DNA from 2 places in the Lysinibacillus phoenicis genome. Region 2 is predicted to be linked to the other one. Evidence: predicted binding sites of a transcription regulator. Region 2 holds the regulator's gene; the other holds the start of a gene.
The links. The regulator NrdR, encoded in region 2, represses ribonucleotide reductase genes. The targets are predictions, from matches to a motif close to AACACNATATATNGTGTT.
Positions count from the first base shown of each region.

Region 1: a site for NrdR is predicted at 8,111-8,128, ahead of ABC382_RS24325 (vitamin B12-dependent ribonucleotide reductase). Genes of this name have one in related genera too.

Region 1 is NZ_JBDFMP010000002.1:4,545,962-4,556,654, forward strand. Features, by position in the region: gene ABC382_RS24295 (MFS transporter) at 157-1,380, shown strand; gene ABC382_RS24300 (M20 family metallopeptidase) at 1,399-2,814, shown strand; gene ABC382_RS24305 (glutaminase) at 2,897-3,868, shown strand; gene ABC382_RS24310 (amino acid permease) at 3,912-5,252, opposite strand; glycine riboswitch at 5,416-5,492, opposite strand; gene ABC382_RS24315 (rhodanese-like domain-containing protein) at 6,565-6,951, opposite strand; gene ABC382_RS24320 (lipoate--protein ligase family protein) at 7,157-7,987, shown strand; gene ABC382_RS24325 (vitamin B12-dependent ribonucleotide reductase) at 8,188-10,693, shown strand, end outside.
Region 2 is NZ_JBDFMP010000002.1:4,064,285-4,074,977, reverse strand. Features, by position in the region: gene thrS (threonine--tRNA ligase) at 1-622, opposite strand, end outside; gene dnaI (primosomal protein DnaI) at 1,305-2,234, opposite strand; gene ABC382_RS21840 (replication initiation and membrane attachment family protein) at 2,262-3,626, opposite strand; gene nrdR (transcriptional regulator NrdR) at 3,643-4,113, opposite strand; gene ABC382_RS21830 (glyceraldehyde-3-phosphate dehydrogenase) at 4,374-5,396, opposite strand; gene coaE (dephospho-CoA kinase) at 5,602-6,195, opposite strand; gene mutM (bifunctional DNA-formamidopyrimidine glycosylase/DNA-(apurinic or apyrimidinic site) lyase) at 6,209-7,081, opposite strand; gene polA (DNA polymerase I) at 7,094-9,721, opposite strand; gene ABC382_RS21810 (DNA polymerase I) at 9,994-10,416, opposite strand; gene hflC (protease modulator HflC) at 10,590-10,693, opposite strand, start outside.

The DNA.
Region 1 (10,693 bases), 480 kb from region 2:
TTTGATTATTATACGAATATATAACGAAAATGTCGGTATATAAAAGGGGTTTTATTTTACTAGATATTACAAGGGGGCAAAGATCATTAAGGAAAAAAAGCAGTGAAGTAGAGACTGCAATGTTAGAGAATGTTTTGAGATATGGGAGGGATATGAATGTTAACAAATGAAGTAACTAAAAAATCTAGAAATGTTATCCTTGCGCTATTATTTTTGGGCTGGTCTTTAGGAAACTTAGACCGTTACATTATGAACTATGCAGTTGTTTCAATTACAGGTGATTTGCAATTAGATGCATCCTCTACGGGTATTATTTTAAGCGCTTTCTTTTTAGGCTATGCCATTATGCAAATACCAGGTGGCTGGCTTGCTGATAAATTTGGCGCAAAACGAATCTTACTGTTGGCTGTTATTATGTGGTCTATTTTCACCGGTCTAACAGCAATTGCTTGGTCATTAACGGCTATGATTGTGATTCGCTTTTTATTTGGCATTGGAGAGGGTGGATTTCAGCCAGCGAGCTCTAAGATTATTGCGACGATTTTCCCGAAAGAAGAAAGAGGAAGAGCCATGTCCATCATGCTTACTTCTGGAGGGATTGTATCATTAATTGTGCCGCTGCTAGCTGCTTATTTATTAGGAACGATTGGTTGGCGCATGATGTTTATTATTATCGGGTCGATTGGAGCGATTATTGCCTTATTATACTGGAAGTATATTCAGCTTCCGAAGGCTGAAATAGTAGAAGAAGCTGGGACAAATCATCCTACTACAAAGGTAAATTTTAAAGAATTATTGAAAACACCACTTATGTGGAATTTGATTATTGCATATTTTTGTATTTATGCAGTGAACTGGGGATTAGTTTCTTGGATTCCTACGTATCTTCAGAAAAATCGTGGTTTGGATTTAATGTCCATTGGCTGGGCACAAACAATTCCTGCTATTACAACGATTATCGGTGTGTATGGCAGCGGATTTATTATTGATAAGCTACCAAGAGGAATGGAGAAGGTACTAGGGTCCATATCCTGTGCTGTCATCGGCATATTATTGTATTTAATGTTTACGGCCAAAACAGTGACGTTATTTATTGGTTATCAAACAGTTGTTTCGATCTTTATAGCGTTCGTCATTACGTTATTACCTGTTATCGTACTGAAGAAATTACCTTCTTCAATTACAGGTTCGGCAATGGGTATCGCCAATACAGGTGGACAGTTAGCAGGTTTTGTTACACCTATGGCCATTGGCTTTATGGTAGATGCTTTTAATGGTTCGTTTGATGCGGCATTTTGGATGTTGATTGGCTTTGCGCTCATCTGTATTGTGTCCATTGTCACGCTTAATGACCAAAAAGGGACTTTATTGAAAGCATAAAAAATTGGAGGGACTTTAATGAGTTTTCACGAAAAAATTTCGACATTAATTGAAGCAAAACAAGAAGCTAGTGTGGCATTAAGTGATGCTATATGGGCTGTACCAGAGCTTCATTTTCAAGAAAAAAAATCAATGCACTATATGAAAGAGGCGCTAGAAAAAGAGGGTTTTCAAACCGAAGTGGGTGTTGCTGGACTTAGTACAGCTCTGATAGGGACGTTTGGTTCTGGAAAGCCTGTCATTGCCTTTTTAGGGGAATATGACGCACTTCCTGGTTTGAGTCAAAAAGGTGGCGCTACACAACATGAACCTATTGAAAATGGAGGAAGCGGTCATGGCTGTGGGCATAATTTATTAGGAACTGGAGCCTTTGCTGCTGCTGTGGCAGTGAAAGATTATCTTGAGCAGCATAATCAATCAGCAACCATTCGATTTTACGGCTGTCCTGCCGAGGAAAATGGTTCAGGTAAAGCGTATATGGCAAAATCTGGACTTTTTGATGATGTTGATATTGCGATTTCTTGGCATCCAGGTACATTTTCTACTGTAATGACTTGTAGCTCTCTAGCAAACTATGCTGCTACTTTTAAGTTTACTGGGAAAAGTGCACATGCAGCAGCAGCACCACATCTTGGACGAAGTGCTTTAGATGCTGTTGAGCTGATGAATGTTGGGGTAAACTACTTACGAGAACATATCATTCCAGAAGCTCGTGTGCATTACGCCATCACAAACTCTGGTGGAACTTCACCGAATGTAGTACAACCCTATGCAGAGGTAACCTATCTCGTTAGAGCCCCTAAAAAACAACAAGTACAAGAGATTTATCAGCGCGTTGAAAATATTGCAAAAGGTGCAACGCTTATGACAGGTACGTCGCTTGACATTGATTTTGAGGGTGCTGCTTCAAATCTCATTACAAATAAAACACTTTATGATGTAATGTATCAACAAATACTTGAAATTGGTATGCCAGACTATACAATAGAGGATGAGCAGTACGCACAGGCAATTTTTAATACATTTACACCTGAAGTACAAGCTTCTTCGTTAGTAGGTTTGCGTAAAGAAGATGTTAAGCGTTTACAAGGAAAAGTCATTGCGGATCACGTCCCAGACATGCTCCCTGAATTTATTATGGGTGGCTCAACAGATGTTGGAGATGTCAGCTGGAAAGTACCAACCGTACAATGTACAACCGTATGTATGGCATTAGGTACACCGTTGCATACATGGCAGGTTGTTTCACAGGGGGTTATGCCAATTGCGCATAAAGGTATGCTACAAGCGGCTAAAATCATGGCTTGTACAGCTATCGCATTACTTGATAATCCAGCATTAATTGAAGAAGCAAAAAAAGAATGGCAAGAACGTCTTGATGGAGAGACATATATATCTTTAATTCCGGAGGGAACACAGCCTCCAAAGCTATAAAAGGATAGCGATCTAGATAGAGTCTTCATAGGAGAACTATGAAGGCTCTGTTTTTGCCTCATTTTGAAAGGAGAACACATCAATGTCAACACAAGCTAATCATCATGAACATGATCAACTAGTGGCACAATGGGTGACACAATTTCGTCATGCTGCAAAAGAGGGACAATGTGCTAGTTATATTCCAGCCTTAGCCAAAAAAGACCCGAATCAATTAGGTATTGCGATTATTGGAAATGATGGCCGCGAAATCAAAGCAGGAGATACAGCAGAATTATTTACGCTTCAAAGTGTCTCCAAAGTTATTACATTTATTTTAGCCTGTATGGATCGAGGAGTACCTTATGTGTTAGAAAGAGTAGATGTGGAACCGACAGGAGATACCTTTAACTCGATTATTCGCTTGGAAAGCCATCAGCCAGGAAAACCTTTTAATCCAATGATTAATGCAGGGGCTATTACAGTGTCCTCTTTGCTCGCGGGGAGTTCGCCACAAGAGAAGGTCACAAAGATTCTAGCATTTTTAGAACAAATCATCGGCAAGCAATTAAGTATCAATGAAGAGGTATTTCAATCGGAATGGCAAACAGCTAATCGAAATCGAGCATTGGCCTATTATTTAATGGACTCTGGTTTCCTTGATTGTCCAGTAGAGGCGGCACTTGAGGTCTACCTGAAGCAATGTGCGATTGAGGTCAATGTCTCAGATTTAGCCATGATTGGTTTAGTCATCGCCAATGACGGCTATCATCCACTATTAAAGAAACAGCTTTTTCCTAAACAAGTGGCAAAATTAGCGAAGGCCTTGATGGTGACATGTGGTATGTACAATGCTTCAGGAAAATTTGCAGCATTTATTGGCCTACCTGCTAAAAGTGGTGTGTCAGGTGCAATCCTAACAGCCGTTCCAGGACATGCTGGCTTGCATTCACCGTTCCCCGCTGGCTGTGGTATAGGTATTTATGGACCAGCTATCGATTCAATCGGCAATAGTGTCGCTGGTGTACAATTACTCAAGCATTTAGCGACGGAATGGGACATGACAATTTTTTAACAAGTGGAAGATGGCTTCAGGGTAGTCTGAAGCCATCTTCTTTTTATTTTTTTCTTTTGATTTTATAAATAATCAATAGCGCGATAAACCAAATTGGTGTTAACAGCAGTGCTGTACGCGTAGCCTCAGAAATCAACATGACAATAAGTAAAAATGCGAAAAATGCAAGAATGACATAGTTGATAAATGGTGTTAGTGGTGCTTTAAAGTTTGATGCTTCATGTAAAGCACGATTTTTTCGTTTATAGATGATGTGAGAAATAACAATAATGCTCCATACCCATATAAAACAAATTGCACTAATCGTCGTCACAATACTAAAGGCATTCTCTGGCATCAGCTTACTTAGCAATGCACCTACTGATACAACAACAGCAGACACAACGAGTGCGTTACTTGGAACACTGTTTTTGTTCAGTTTTGCAAACGCAGGAGAAGCTTGTTTATTGTTACCAAGATTAAAGAGCATTCGACTTGTAGAGAATAAACCACTATTACCAGCTGAAGCGGCAGAAGTGAGTACAACAAAATTTATAATACCAGCAGCAATTGGAATTCCTGCTAATGTAAATACTTGGACAAAAGGACTGTTTTCGGCAGACATTTCATACCATGGATTGATACATAAAATAACAAATAATGCTCCTACATAAAAGAGTAAAATACGGAATGGAATTTTATTAATGGCAGACGGAATATTTTTTTGAGGATCTGCCGTCTCAGCAGCTGAAACCCCGACTAATTCTACACCAACGAATGCAAAAACAACCATTTGAAAGGCCATTAAAAAGCCATATAACCCATTTGGGAACACCCCACCATGTGCCCAAAGGTTTTCCACAGAAACTGGCCCAGAGCTAGTATGAAAGCCTGTCACTAACATAATAAGTCCGATAATGATAAGAGCTACAATAGTAATGACTTTAATGATGGCAAACCAAAATTCTAGCTCCCCAAAAAGCTTAACTGTTAATAAATTCAGTAGTAATAATAATACTAAGCAACCAATGGCTGGCACCCACTGTGGGATATCAAACCAATATTGTGTATAAACCCCTACAGCAATAATATCTGCCATGGCCGTCATAATCCAACAGAACCAGTATGTCCAGCCTGTTACATAGCCAGCCCAGGGTCCTATGTATTCAGATGCAAAATCCGTAAATGATGTGTAGCCCGCGTTAGATAGTAACAGTTCGCCTAATGCGCGCATGACAAAAAATAGTGCGGTACCGACAATTAAATAGGCTAAAATGATGGAAGGTCCTGCAAGGGCAATGGCTTTTCCTGAGCCTAAAAATAAACCAGTGCCAATCGTTCCACCAATGGCAATAAGCTGCACATGGCGATTTTTTAAATCACGTTTTAATTGTTGCTGTTCCACGTTAATCCCCCTCAAAGATGCGTAAAAACTATGACTGGAAAAATAAAAAAGAGACTAGTTGTGACACTAGTCTCGGAAAAACGTCAGAATAACAAATACCATTTATTCGCAAATATTTCATGAAATCTTTTAACATTCATGTGGCTTCGCTTATAAAAGCTGCTATTACTCCTCTGTCCTTTTGCCTGAGATAGTGAACCCTTCGGCGACGCATTGTGCGCTCTCTCCAGAACTGCTCCTGCTATAGTTTGATCCATAGCATTCATAGCTTATTAACTTTCTAATCAATTGTTATTGTAAGATATTATACATCCTATCAGTGCACGTAAAATAATTCAACAATAAATTTTAACTATTTTCAGAAAAATAGAAGAATGGGTTACTAAATGGGAAATCTCTGACGAAAAATAGGAATTCTAGACATAGAAGATTTAGTAAGGAGAATTGCTAAAAAAGGGGAGACACTTTTAGTGGAAGCTTGCATAGGGAGAGAAGCAAGCAGGCGAGACGGTATAGTTCGCTCCAAAGAGTGGTGAGGTCACCCCTTCTGTTGGGAAGGCACTTGAAAGTGGGGGAGCTCCGCTCTGAACATGAAGGCAACGTACTAAATATTCTAGAGAAACTACTCAAAGCCGGGGGAAGTGATCAATCTGGAGAGTGAACCGCTCACAGGAAGAGTGAACCCGCTCCAAAAGAGTTCCAAGTGATCATTATGTGTGAAGAACCGCTCCAAACTGCTGTCGAAGCGATCATTCTGGAGGGAGAGCCGCTCCATGAAGAGTGAACCCGCTCCAAAAGTAGCGAAAAGCGCTCAATATGATGCGAGAACCGCTCCGAAATGGTAGCAAAGCGATCACTCTGGAGGGAGAGCCGCTCCAAGAGGGTAGCAAAGTGATCATTGTGTGTGAAGAACCGCTCCAAATTAGTGTCGAAGTGATCAATCTGTAGGGAGGACCGCTCACAAGAAGAGTGAACCCGCTCCAAAAGTAGCGAAAAGCGCTCAATATGATGCGAGAACCGCTCCAAATTGATGTCAAAGTGATCATTCATCATGCAGAGCCGCTCAACTAAGATTGCAAAGTATCAGTCTCTAGTAAGGACCAATTTACAGTGTGGTATCATTAGGGAAAATGGGCTATAGGTTACCCCTTTTTGTTAGATTTTTTTCTGGTCCAAATGCAGGATTAAAGACTTGTTGAACGAGAGCTAGTATTTAATGATTTGCAATAAATATAATATAGTAGAAACTCTGAATTTTTTAAAAAAGAAGTCGTCTCATAGTTCTTTGAGACGACTTTTTTTCATGAGAGTATTAATATTTTTTTGCTTTTATTTTACCAGTCCAAGTTTTAAAACCGCCTTGAAGTTGGTAAATTTGGTTGTACCCACGTTTTTTAAGAAATAATGCAGCACGTGAGCTACGGCCTGTATTTTGACAGTATAGATATACTGGTAAATCTGGGCGGATTTCTTTATAACGTTGACGAAGTGTTGTAGAAGGAACATTACGTGCACCAAGAATGTGACCTGCATCAAATTCTTTTTGTTCACGGACATCGATTAGCTGTGCTTTACGATAGCCTTCTATGAATTGCTCTTGTGTTAAGTTGGTTACGGCTTTTTTTAGTCGTAGTGCATTAATACCAATATATGCAATGATAACTACTAAAACGACACCGATTGTGATAAGTATGTCCAAGATTTTCTTACCCCTTTCTATCTTCTCTATTATTATAAAAGATGCGCTAGCGATAGTCCAATGAGTTTGATAAAATTAACTAGGTTGTGGCAAATTCGTCTATTTTGTTACAAAAGCATATCGAGCAACCGTAGAGTAATTTTTGTTAAGATTGAACCACAGGTGTGGCCTGAGGGATCATTTTATATTTGTAGGAGATGAACATATGACAACTTGGTATTTTTTAAATTCAGGGAAATGTAGTCCTTCTTTTAATATGGCGCTAGATGAAGCATTACTTGATTGGCATAGTGAGGGGTTAATTCCACCAGTGATCCGTTTTTATGAGTGGGAACCTGCGACACTATCAATTGGTTATTTTCAACAAGCCAAAAGAGACATTAATTTAGATGCTGTTCGTGAACAAGGTTTAGGTTTTGTCCGTCGACCAACTGGTGGACGAGCTGTCCTGCATGAACATGAGCTAACATATAGCGTCATTGTTACTGAAAGTTATCCGAATATGCCAGAGTCTGTAACAGAAGCATACCGTGTCTTAAGTGAGGGAATATTGCAAGGTTTCCACAACCTAGGAATGGATGCCTATTTTAGTGTTCCTGATACAGAGGAGAAAAGAGCTGACTTAAAGAGTCCGAAAAGTGCTGTTTGCTTTGATGCACCAAGCTGGTATGAACTTGTCGTTGAAGGGAAAAAAATAGCGGGAAGTGCCCAAACACGTCAAAAAGGTGTTATTTTACAGCATGGCGCCATTTTATTAGATTTAGATCAAGAGAAATTATTATCGGTATTTAATTTCTCAAGCGAGGAAGCAAAGGATCGTATGCGTAGAAAGCTGCCAGAAAAGGCAGTCGCGATTAATAGTCTTGTCAAAGAGCCAGTGACAGTTGAGCAATGTGTGACAGCTTTTCGAGATGGCTTTGCAAAATCGTTGCAAATTGATTTAAAACCATTTACACTTTCAGAGGAGCAATTAGAATATGTCCGTGCATTAGAAGAAAAAAAATATGCATGTGACGAGTGGAACTTTAAAAAGTAAAAAATGGTATGGAAAAAATATTTTTTTACGTTCAATCCTAGTTATAACAAGTAGTTCTGAATCTATTTAAAAAAGCAAGAGTTGAATTAAAAAACTATATATAGTATCTTTTTTTAAGACATATACACAATATGTAGTGTTTAATAACACATGATATTGTGTATTTATTTTGTAATGAAGAAAACAAGGGAGGCAAAATGATGGTACTCACAAATCATCAACCCGATGTAAACAAACAATTTGAGCAATTAAACAAAGATATTGAACAATTTCCACAGGTTCACCCAGTAACACCTGACATGCATATCACACATAAAGGTGTATCAAGACTTGTCATGATCGATCGCTACTCGTTTAAAGACACGGAAAAGAAAACACTAAAAGCTGGTGATTTTGTTGTTTTAACGGTAAAAGCTGATCCAAAATTCCCTGCACGAGGTTTAGGGACAATTCAAAAGCTGGACATGTCTACAAAAACAGCAGATATTTTGATTGAGGAAGATTATCGTAGCGCATTAGACGATCCGCAAGAGCAGGAAACGGGTGTGATTACACGTTCAATTGACGTGCTAGAAAAGCCTCTTGAAATATTTTATGAACAAATCGCAAAACGAAATGCAACGGGCCTTGCCGCTGTTGAAAAAACACCAGAAAAACGTCAAGAATGGTTTGAAAAATTTTATGAGCAATTAGTATCCTTGAAATTCATTCCAGCTGGACGAGTGATTTATGGAGCTGGATCTGAAACTGATGTAACCTTCTTTAACTGTTACGTTATGCCATTTGTCGCTGACTCTCGTGAAGGTATCAGTGATCACCGTAAGCAAGTTATGGAGATTATGAGCCGCGGTGGTGGTGTTGGAACAAATGGTTCAACATTACGCCCGCGTAACACGCTAGCACGTGGTGTAAACGGTAAATCATCTGGCTCAGTTTCTTGGTTAGATGATATTGCTAAATTGACACATCTTGTAGAGCAAGGTGGATCACGTCGTGGAGCACAAATGATTATGCTAGCAGATTGGCATCCAGATATTGTGGAATTTATTATTTCGAAAATGCAAAATCCACGTATTCTGCGTTATTTAATTGAAAATACGACAGATGAATCAATCATTCGACTAGCAAAAGAAAAATTAAACTTTAAACCTCTTTCTATGCAGGAAGAAGCGATGTATCAAGGCATCGTGAACTACAAAAATATAGAAGGCTTAGGTGGATTCGATACAGCGATTATACGTGAAGCTGAAAATAAGTTACGTGATGGTGGTACTTATACAGTTCATAACCCTGAGTTTTTAACAGGTGCGAACATTTCCGTAACATTAACAAAAGAATTTATGGAAGCCGTTGAAAATGATGCTGACTTTGAGCTTCGCTTCCCAGCTGTAGAGGAATATACAAAAGAAGAAATGAACATTTACAACACGGAATGGCATAAAGTTGGCGATGTTCGTGAATGGGAGAAAATGGGCTATAAAGTCCGCACATACCGTACAATTAAAGCAAAAGAATTATGGAATTTAATTAATGTTTGTGCAACTTACTCTGCAGAGCCAGGTATTTTCTTCATCGACAATGCAAATGACATGACAAATGCCAAAGCATATGGACAAAGTGTTGTAGCGACAAACCCATGTGGCGAACAACCACTTGCACCATATTCTGTGTGTAACTTAGCTGCTGTGAATTTAGCACAGTTTGCAAATAAAGAAAATCAATCAGTTGATTACGAAGCACTACGTGAAACAGTACGTGTAGGCGTTCGTATGCAGGATAATGTAATTGATGCAACACCTTACTTCTTAGAAGAAAACCGTGTACAAGCACTAGGTGAGCGTCGTGTAGGTTTAGGGGTAATGGGCTTAGCAGATTTACTTATTTATTGCGAGAAAGAATACGGTTCAGAAGCAGGCAATGCTTTAGTCGATGAAATCTTTAAAACCATTGCTGAAACAGCATATGAGGCGTCTACAGAGCTTGCTAAAGAACGTGGTAGCTTCCCATTCTTAGTAGGTGCTACTGACGAAGAAACAGCTCGTTTACGTAAAGCCTTTACAGAGACAGGCTATATGCAAAAAATGCCTGCTCACATTAAAGAGCAAATTTTAGCAACAGGTATTCGAAACTCACATTTATTAACTGTTGCGCCGACCGGTTCAACGGGAACAATGGTAGGTGTGGCAACAGGTCTTGAGCCTTACTTCTCCTTCACGTACTACCGTTCTGGTCGTTTAGGTAAATTCATTGAAGTGAAAGCTGAAATTGTCCAAGAATATTTAGAGCGTCATCCAGAAGTAAATGAGCAAGAGCTTCCAGAATGGTTCGTTACAGCGATGGAGCTAAAACCAGAAGCACATGCTGATGTTCAATGTATTATTCAAAAATGGATTGATTCATCTATTTCTAAAACTGTAAACGCACCAAAAGGCTATACAGTACAGCAAGTTGAAAAAGTGTACGAGCGACTATATAAAGGTGGCGCTAAAGGCGGTACGGTCTATGTTGATGGTAGCCGTGATTCACAAGTACTTACACTAAAAGCTGAAGAAAATGATATGGATCAACTTTCATTTGAAGAGGAATTAGTAGAAGAACATACAAAACGTCCGGTCGTATTAGTAGATACGATTCAAGCGTTAGAGTCAACAACTGTAATTGGCTCTGACGTAGGGAATACATGCCCTGTATGCCGTAAAGGCACAG
Region 2 (10,693 bases):
AATAAGCACCCGCTAAAGATAAAAGCTTGAATTCACGAAGCTTACCTGTTGATGGTACGTGAATACCACGGCAAAGGTCGAAAAATTCTCCTTGATAATAAATAGACACTTGCTCATCAGCAGGAATAGCTTCTAGTAATTCTAATTTATATTCATCGCCAATTTCTTCATAGATTGCTTGAGCTTCCGCACGACTTACATTTTTGCGTTCTACTTCTAGGTTTTCAGCAATAATTTTTTTCATTTCTTTTTCAATTGCAGGTAGATCTTCAGCAGTAATTGGTGTTGGTGAGTCAATATCATAGTAGAAACCACCTTCAATAACTGGACCAATACCAAGCTTTACATCTGGGAATAGACGTTTGATAGCTTGCGCTGTTAAGTGAGCTGTTGAATGTCTTAAAATCTCAAGAGCTTCCTCATCATCCTGTGTAATGATTGCAATTGTTGCATCCTCTTCAATTGGTGTTTTTAAATCCACTAACACACCGTTAATTTTACCCGCATAAGCCTTTTTACGTAAGCCTGGGCTAATTGATAATGCTACGTCATCAGTTGATGTGCCTTTTGCAAATTCCTTTACAGCGCCATCTGGAAAAGTTAATTTAATCATTTCTGACATATTCTTTGCACTCCTTTAGTTGTGTTAAATTCATAATGATTGATGAGTGAATCAGGCAATCGTTCGAGTATTTCAGCTTAGCTAGAAATTAGGGCACCCTATTTGAGCAGGTCTCAAGTCTTTTGGAGCGGATTTCTCCTCTCTTGGAGCGGTGTGAACTACTTTTGGAGCGGTTCTCCCCCTTCTTGGAGCGGTTGCGACTCCTTTGCGAGCTGTGTGACCACTTTTTTGAGCGGTTCTCTCCTCTCTTGGAGCAGTTGCGACTCCTTTGCGAGCGGTTTCCCCTCTCTCGGACGAGGTCACCATCCTTGCGAGCGGAGTCTTCAACTTTTCGAACAGCTTCCTTCTCATTCTAGGGCATTCTTCATATGTGCTAGAAAACAAAAAAGCTCCGTCCCTACGAAAGGGACGAAGCGTATGCTCGTGGTTCCACCCTTCTTCCTTCCGACTTATCTAAAGTCAGACGAAGCTCAAGGCTAGCTAACGGGCTAGGGACCGGCGAAAGATTATCCCTTTCGCTGCTCAGTAGGTAGTAAATAATGTGCCGACACTAGGAAGTTTACAGCCGATGACTTCCCTCTCTATAAGCTGATACACAAAATTCATGTCCTCATCAATGCATGTTGATATTAAGTATATGAGTCAGTATACGCTCGATTGTCGAAAAATGCAACTACCAATGTTACATACGACGATTTTTACCTCGCATTTCAATCGGTATAGTCAAGGCTTTAATACGCTCCATAATTCGTCCTGCTTTTACAACTTCAATATCACCCTTTTGTGACTGTGCTAAATGGTGCTCCAATTCATCATAATTAAAATTAGACGTGATAAACGTTGGTAATTGCTCTGCCATACGATAGTGGAAAATGGTTCCTAAAATTTCATCTCGCGTCCACGCCGTCATAGTTTCTGCACCTAAATCATCCAACATTAGGACTGGAGCTTTTTTAATATAATCTATTTTCTCGTTTAATGTATTATCGCCTATAGCATTTTTCATTTCTCGTAAAAACTCTGGGACAAACACAACAACAGAGCGAATTTTAATCGATGCTAGCTCATTAGCTAAAGCACCAAGCACAAAAGATTTCCCAACACCAAATTTACCAAATAAGTAAAACCCTTTGGAGGGTAGTTGACCTGACTCTTTTGTCATTTTTACAAATTGAGCCGCTTTTTGTGCAATCGCGACGCGAGATTCATCATCAATACTTAGATCTTGAATGGTCGCTTGGAGCACATCTTTTGGCATGTGCATGCTTGCAATCATATTCGCAACATCTCGGCGTTCTTCTTCTCGTACCTTTTGCTCACAACGAACATAGTCCATTTCAATAGAATTCCTGACGATTCTTAATGTCGGGAGGAAGCCTTTTAAATAGTTGGTACAGTGTTCGGTATTATCGCAACCACAGCATTCTGTAGATTGACTAATAAATTCATGAAGCTTTGGTAAATTTCGTTCAATATTCTCGTAGTTTAATTCATCTGCATGTTGAGCTAGAAATTCCTGTACTTGTGGATGTTCTAAAATTTCACGTCGCATAGCTTCATAGCGTTCTTGAAACGACGGTACATTTATTGCTCGTTTTAATGGTCCATTTATAGGTTCGATTGTTGCTCACCTTCTTTGCTATTCACTTTTTCCTAGCATTTCCAATATTTTCTGACGTTCTTTTTCAAAGTCTATCGTGCTAGAAGCATCTTCCTCTTGTTTTTCATTACGTTTATAAAACCATTCGGGGACTTTTTCTTCACGTTGATTTCTTGAACGTCCTTTGACCTGTTGACTCGTTTTATTTGCAGTTTGTGGCTTGTTTTTCCAAGCAGTATATTTATCATGCTCTTGGCGTGCAAGCTCCATTGCTTCCTTTGCCGTTTGGACATTTTTACGTACCCAGTGATCAGCAATCGTTTCCACATATTTTTTAGGTAGTTTCATATCTGTCGTTAGCATAACGTATTCTAATAATGCATTGACTACCCCAATTGGCATGCCGTGCTGAACGATTAAATTTTCTGCAAGTTGAACAGACGTTTGTAATGGTTCTTTACCATTATTAATATCACGTAATACTTGAACAGGAGCTGTTGTCTCTAAATAATGTTGGAGCTCCTGATCCTTCGTTTTTTGCCCCACTTCTGCTACTGGTAGAGGTTCGTTTACTCTTGCTAGTTTTGGCGGCTCCTTTGAAACTGTTAATTTATAAAAATCGGCAGCAGCCTTGCGTAAACGTTCTTGGGAAATTCCTAAATCATCGTCCAAAGCAAGAATGACCACTTTTTGCATATCAAGGGCTGTTAAATGATATAAAAATGCCAGTTTCGCTATCGCTTCACGTACTTCTAATGTCAACAAATTGGAAGGTACCAATTGCTCTGACAAACCTGCTTGCAACAAATCAAAATCAAATTGCTCCAAATAAAAAGGATATACTTTTTGCTGTTTATCCTTTTGACTCGTATCCACTTGTAAATCGGATGGGATATTAGAATGAACAGGCTTAAAGACATCAATAAAGGCGCGAGACACATCCTTAAATTCTTTGTCCTTTACAGGTGACATAAAGCGCTGACGTAAGTTTCGATAGGCCTGCTCGCCGATTTTACTAAACAGAAACATCGACAACAACGGATCTTTCATAAAACTATCTGCATCAAGTGGGCGCTGTAGCTCATATAAAAAACTACGCTCACCCGCATTTTCTTTTTTCCATGTGCGTAGCAAACCGATTGCCTCCAGTGCAATACGGGCCTCAAACACTTTACCAATGGGCAATCCGAGCACATTCATTAAATAATAATGGGTCATTTGCTGTTTTGGCATTTGTTCAGCTTCAGCCCATAACGTTAAATAAAGGCTAATTGGCTCCGAGCCGGTTAATGGTTGATAAAACAATGTAACTAATTGACGCTCCTGTGTAGAAAATGCATGAGGTAGACGAATGTCGAAAGGATCGCCAGGCTGCAATTCCTTATATAAATGAATCAACGTCATTCATCCTCTCTGTTTTCTATGATTTTTTCTCCGTTTGACGTTGAATAATATCTTTAATTTCCTCAATAAAAACATTAATATCCTTAAACTGACGGTAAACCGAGGCAAATCGCACATAGGCTACCTCATCAATTTTAGCTAAGCGATCCATTACCATTTCACCGACGTCTTCTGAGCGTACTTCTGAATTGCCTATACGACGAAGATCTTTTTCAATAGATAGGACAAGTTCCTCCAGTACATCAAGCGCTACTGGGCGTTTCTCACAAGCACGAATAAGTCCACGAAGTACCTTCTCACGGCTAAACTCCTCTCGTGAACCTTCCTTTTTAACTACGACTAATGGTGTCTCTTCAATTTTTTCAAACGTTGTAAAACGGAAGCCACACGACTCACATTCACGACGTCTACGAATTTCTTTATTATCATCTACTGGCCTCGAATCCACAACACGCGTTCCGTTAAATTGGCAAGATGGACATCTCATATAATTACTCTCCTGATTTACAACAATTTAATATTTCTATTATAACAAATTTCCTACATGTAAGAAAAGTGCATTCATGTTTGTGAGCACATGATAAACCTAAAGCACCTAAAGTACAAGAAAATTATTCAAATTTAAGAGGTCTAGAAGGATTGCCATTGTAGCACAAATAACATAACACTTAACCATTTTCGGTATTCCTCTACATAAAAAAAGCACATTGAAATCACTTAGATTTCAATGTGCTCACGATGAAATTTTTATGCGTTTACTGTTTCTAAAGCATTCGCTACTTTTTTCACAAGATCTACTACACGTGCAGAGTAGCCCCATTCATTGTCATACCATGCAAGTACTTTTACTTTACGGCTGCCTAATACCATTGTAGAAAGTCCATCAACCGTTGATGAGTAAGTAGTTGTGTTGTAATCAGAAGATACTAATGGTTCAACAGAGAAGTTCAAAATGCCCTTCATCGAACCTTCTGTTGCAGCTTTTACGAATGCAGCATTGACAGCATCAACTGTGACATCCGTATTTAAATCTACTACAAGATCTACTAAAGACACGTTTGGTGTAGGAACACGCAATGCCATACCATGAATCTTACCTTCTAATTCAGGTAAAACTAATTTTAATGCTTTTGCAGCACCTGTAGATGTTGGAATAATGGATTGTGCGCATCCACGTGCACGACGTAGGTCTTTATGTGGATTGTCTAGGTTCTTTTGGTCATTTGTATAAGCATGAACTGTTGTCATTAAGCCATTCTCAATTCCAAATGTGTCATTCAATACTTTCGCTACTGGAGCTAAGCAGTTCGTTGTACAAGAAGCATTTGAAATAACATCATGTTTAGCAATATCAAGTTTGTCATCATTTACACCTAAAACAATTGTTACGTCCTCGTTTTTACCAGGTGCTGTTAAGATAACCTTTTTAGCGCCCGCTTCTAAGTGCATTGCTGCTTTTTCACGTTCATTAAATTTACCAGTAGCTTCAATAACGATATCTACACCCATTTTTGCCCAAGGTAATTTTAATGGATCACGTTCGCTAATAATTTGAACACGTTTACCGTTTACAACTAAAGCATCGCCTGCTGGTTCTACCGTACCTTCAAATGTTCCGTGATTTGTGTCATACTTAATCAAATGTGCTAACGTTTCAGCTGGGTAGCTCGCGTTAATTGCAACGATATTTAAATCCTGTTGTACGATCGCTTGGCGGAAAACCATACGTCCGATACGTCCGAAACCATTAATAGCAATTGATACTGTCATTTATAATATCCTCCTGTGAGTACATACTCAGATTAATTAATTATATACTTTATGGTGATTAGTATAACACAATTTTAAAAAAGATGAACATTATATATTCACAATATAAAAGTTCTTATTTTCTGAAAAATTAATCCTTATTATGTCGTTTCCCCATTAAAAAATGCGCAGCAAACATATTTTGCTACGCATCTTAAAGAAACCATTAAATAACATTCCAATAACTGAGGATTTTCCTTAATTGTTCCTCTGTATTTTCTATATTCTCATTATTATAAATAACCGCATCTGCGCCTTTTTCTTTGACAGACATTGGTAGCTGTGAATGCATACGTGCTAAAGCATCTTCTTTTGATAAATTATTACGTTCCATTAAGCGTCGAAGCTGAACTTCTTCACTGACCGATACGACAATGATACGCTCCACAAAATGCTGAAGCTTACTCTCAAATAACAATGGTATATCCATCACAACATGCTGATACCCTGCCTCTAAATAAGCATCACGTTGACGTAGCATTTCTTTTCGGATGGCTGGATGCATAATATCATTTAGAATTTTGCGTTTGGCAGGCTCATGGAAAATAATATCCCCCAGCCTTGTTCGATTTAAATTGCCATCCTCAAGCAAAATAGCTTGTCCGAAGCTTTCAGCAATTAAAGCTAATGTCTCTGTTCCTGGTTCTACGACATCTCGTGCTACAATATCTGCATCAACAATCGGTAACCCTAGTTCGGTCATCATTTTTGCTACTGTACTTTTGCCGCTTGCAATACTTCCTGTTAGTCCGATAATCATCGTTAAATCCCCTTTAATGTTGACAATTTGGGCAATAAACAGAGGTACGTCCACCAATTGTCATTTGACTCGTTGCTGTTTCACATACTGGACATATCTTTTTCCCATACATTTTCAGCCGATTCTGCATACTCCCGGCTTCCCCATTAATGTTTCGATAATCAGAAATAGTTGAACCACCCGCTTCAATACTTTGGCGTAGGACAGCAACAATTTCCTCAAATAAAGCTCTTTTACGTTTGTCACTAATGCGATTCATTTTCCGTGCAGGATGAACTTTCTGGGCAAACAATGCTTCAGTAGCATAAATATTGCCACAGCCCGAGATGACTTGCCCATCCATAATAACCTCTTTCACAGCTTTATTTTCATATTTTGGTAATTTAGATTGTGCTATAAAAAATTCACAAGCATGCTCATCGAATGGCTCTGGTGCCATCTTTGTTAGCGGCACATGATCTTCAATCTTTGCCAAAAATCGAAGTTCACCGAAGCGACGAATATCCGAATAAATTAAGTATCCCCCATCTGCCATTTTAAATGTTGCATGGATATGCTTTTGGAATTTTTCCTCATTGATTTCTTCTGGTTCATTCACAACAAACCATGCACCTGTCATGCCTAAATGACTGACAAGCACATATGGCACATCATCCTTCATCAAATGAAAGAATATATATTTCGCTCGTCGTTCAATTTTAGTTATTGTCATGTGCGACAAAGACAATTCAAATGCATCCGGCTCTGCTTGTTTAACGATGCATTGCTTACCCTCACTAAAAGAGAAACGTACCCTTTCAGATAGCTGTACTTGTTGAATTGTCCGTCCTTCAATTTTTGGCTTCAATGCCTGGACGACACCTTCCACCTCTGGTAATTCAGGCATTTGAATCCCTCCTTATTTTGCTTCGTACCATGTAGAGCCATGGTTGAAGTCTACTTTGAGCGGTACGGAAAGCCCAATGGCATTTTCCATTACCTCTGGTACAATTTTTTCTAGCAAAGCAATCTCCTCTTTTGGAGCTTCAAAAATTAATTCATCATGCACTTGTAGAAGTAGTTTTGCCTGCATCTTTTCTTTTTTCAAGCGAGCATCCATATCAATCATTGCTTTTTTAATAATATCAGCGGCACTACCTTGGATCGGTGTATTCATTGCCGTTCTCTCCGCAAAGCTTCTTAAATTAAAATTCGAGCTTGTAATGTCTGGTAAATAGCGACGTCTATTTAAAATGGTTGTGACATACCCATTAAATTTTGCATCTTGTACAATATCATCCATATATTGTTTAACCCCTGGGAAACTTGCGAAATATTTTTCAATAAATATCGCGGCTTCCTTACGCGTTATATCCAAGTTTTGTGATAGTCCATAATCACTGATGCCATAAACAATCCCAAAGTTAACAGCCTTCGCAGCACGCCTCATATTACTATCCACTTCATCCTCTGCTACATGGAATACATCCATAGCAGTTCGCGTATGAACATCCATGCCTTCGCGGAAAGCCTCTACAAGGTTTTTATCTTCTGACATATGTGCCAGCACGCGCAATTCAATTTGCGAATAATCGGCAGAAAATAAAATCCAATCCTCTTTTGAAGGGACAAATGCTTGACGGATTTTGCGTCCTTCTTCCAAACGGATAGGTATATTTTGTAAATTAGGATCTGTAGAACTTAGACGTCCTGTCGCAGTTAAAGCTTGCTGGAAGCGTGTATGCACCTTGCTATCCGATTCATGAATTTCCTTTAGTAAACCTTCGATATACGTGGATTGTAATTTACCAAGCTGTCGATACAATAGGATATGTTCGATGATCGCATGCTCCGACTGTAATTTTTCCAATACATCAGCCGCTGTAGAATAGCCTGTTTTGGTCTTTTTAATCACAGGTAGACCAAGCTTCTCAAATAAAATAACCCCTAATTGTTTAGGTGAATTAATATTAAACTTTTCTCCAGCCTCTGCATATATTTCTTGCTCAATCACTATTAGTTTGTCATTCAGCTCGTGCCCCATTTTTTCTAACGTAGCACGGTTAACTGTAATCCCTTCACTTTCCATCTCGCCCAAAATTCTTGCCAATGGTAATTCTAAGTTTTTATAAAGATCAAATTGTTCATTCTCTTTTAATAACGTTTCTAGCTTCGGCTGTAATGACCACACAGCAAAAGCTTTACGACAAACATGCTGAGCAAGTTGATCAATGTTTGGAATCGCACGCTTAGCTCCTTTGCCATAAACCGTCTCATTTGCTTGGACATCATAGTAGCCTAACTCCCTTGCTAGTGTGGCAACATCATCTCCACTTAGCCCAGGATTATTAATATATGAGGCTAAAAGCAAATCAAAGTCAACGCCTGCTAATTGAATACCTGCTCGCTTTAATGCCGCTTGAGCTGCCTTAGAATCAGACATATATTTTATTTTTGTTGCATCTTCTAACCAGCGACGAAGTTCATCTGATTTTGCTGCAATATCAAACGGGATATATTGTGTCTTAGTACCATCTGATAAAGCGATTCCTAATTGCTGACATGTATGATAATGCTCATTCTCAAGCTCAACATGTACAGCCATCACATCTTTTAAGTCTTCTGGTTTTACTTCTTGCACTAACTCATATTCAAATGGTGCTTGTTCTTCTTCTTGGACTGTAAAATCACTTTTTTCAATGAGTGATTTAAAGCCAAGCTCACGCCAAACACTCATTAATTCTTCTTCGTTTGGCCCGTTATAAACAAGATCAGCAAGTGAAATGGTAATTGGAGCATCTGTATAAATCGTTGCCAGCTTCTTACTCATGATGGCCTGCTCTTCATTAGCTACCAACTTTTCCTTCATTTTGGAGGCCTTCAACGTATCCATTGCCTCATAAAGTGCCTCAACGGAGCCATGCTCTTTTAATAATTTTACTGCTGTTTTTTCACCGACACCTGGTACTCCAGGAATATTATCTGAAGAATCTCCCATTAAGCCTTTCATATCAATAATTTGTAGTGGCGTTAAACCGTACTTTTCTTCAATAAAGGCTGGTGTATTTTTCTCAATTTCCGTAATGCCCTTTTTTGTAATATAGACCGTTACTTGCTCTGTCGCTAACTGAGTTAAATCACGGTCTCCCGATACAATAATCACATCCATATCCTGTGATGATGCCTCTTTAGCGAGCGTTCCTATAATATCATCCGCTTCATATAATTCTTGTTCATATTGCTTAATTCCATAGGCATCAATTAGCTTGCGTAAATAAGGGAATTGCTCTGATAATTCTGGTGGGGTTTTTTGTCGCCCACCTTTATATTCCGTAAACGTTTCATGGCGGAATGTTGTTTTTCCAGCATCAAAAGCGACTAATATTTTTGTTGGCTGTTCTTCCTCTAATATTCGTTGTAGCATTGTTGTAAAGCCGTACACAGCATTGGTATGAATGCCACTATCATTCGTTAACAATGGCAACGCAAAAAACGCGCGATACGCTAAACTATTACCGTCCAATAATAGTAATTTTTCTTTAGTCATGTTTTTATCCTCCTGCGTTGTCTTCTACTTAATTGTAAAACGAAAACGTATGTTTGAAAATGCTTCTCCTTTCTACTTTATCGGGAAAACAACCATTTTGCCAACAATAACAGCATATTTCAAATAAAAAAGCCGATGACAACGGAGGGCCTTATCCTAATGATCGCTTTTGATGCACTATCCAATTTTGCAGCTTTTTGCGATTAGTCAAGTTGCAAACATAAAAAAACTTCCATTCAAAGAATAAACTCCTTTAAATGAAAGTGATTAATTTATGCTTTTATTTTGACTGGACGATAAAAAATTTCCTCATAAATAACCGTTAAGATAAACGCATTCATAAACGCAAATACTAAAAACAAAGGCATTCCACCTAATTGTGGCTGTGTTAACTCTTGTCCAAATACCATAACAGTACTAATTTGAGTTAAAAAGAATATAAAGCCAATCCCCACTTGCCAAATTGGACGCTGAACTTTACGTTTCTCATACCAAAACAGTTTTTTAAAGAGATTTCTTACATCCTCTGCAATGACGATACTAACTAAAAAGATACTTACAAAAAATACGGGTATATGATAAACAGTTCTTGTCATCCATGAAAATTCTGATAGGCGGAAGAACAATGTCAATAACGATGCTATACTACAAGCAATTCCTAAATTTTGGAGCCATGTGCTAATTCTTAATTTCAAAGCTATTACCCCCAACTATTCTTTTTAAACATTATCATTCTATCAAATTATAGTTGGGAGGGGAATAAAAAATTATATATTTCTATTATTTTCATAAAATAACATTTCAAATTAAGTGATAATTATAATTTTCATAAAAAAGTCGTCTCGATAACAAACGAGACGACTTGATGTTATTTTATATAACCAGATAATATTTTTGCATATGGTGATGAGGCAGGTAAAATGATAACTGTATCCTCTCCCACTGTTTTCTTATAGGATTCCAGTGTGCGGT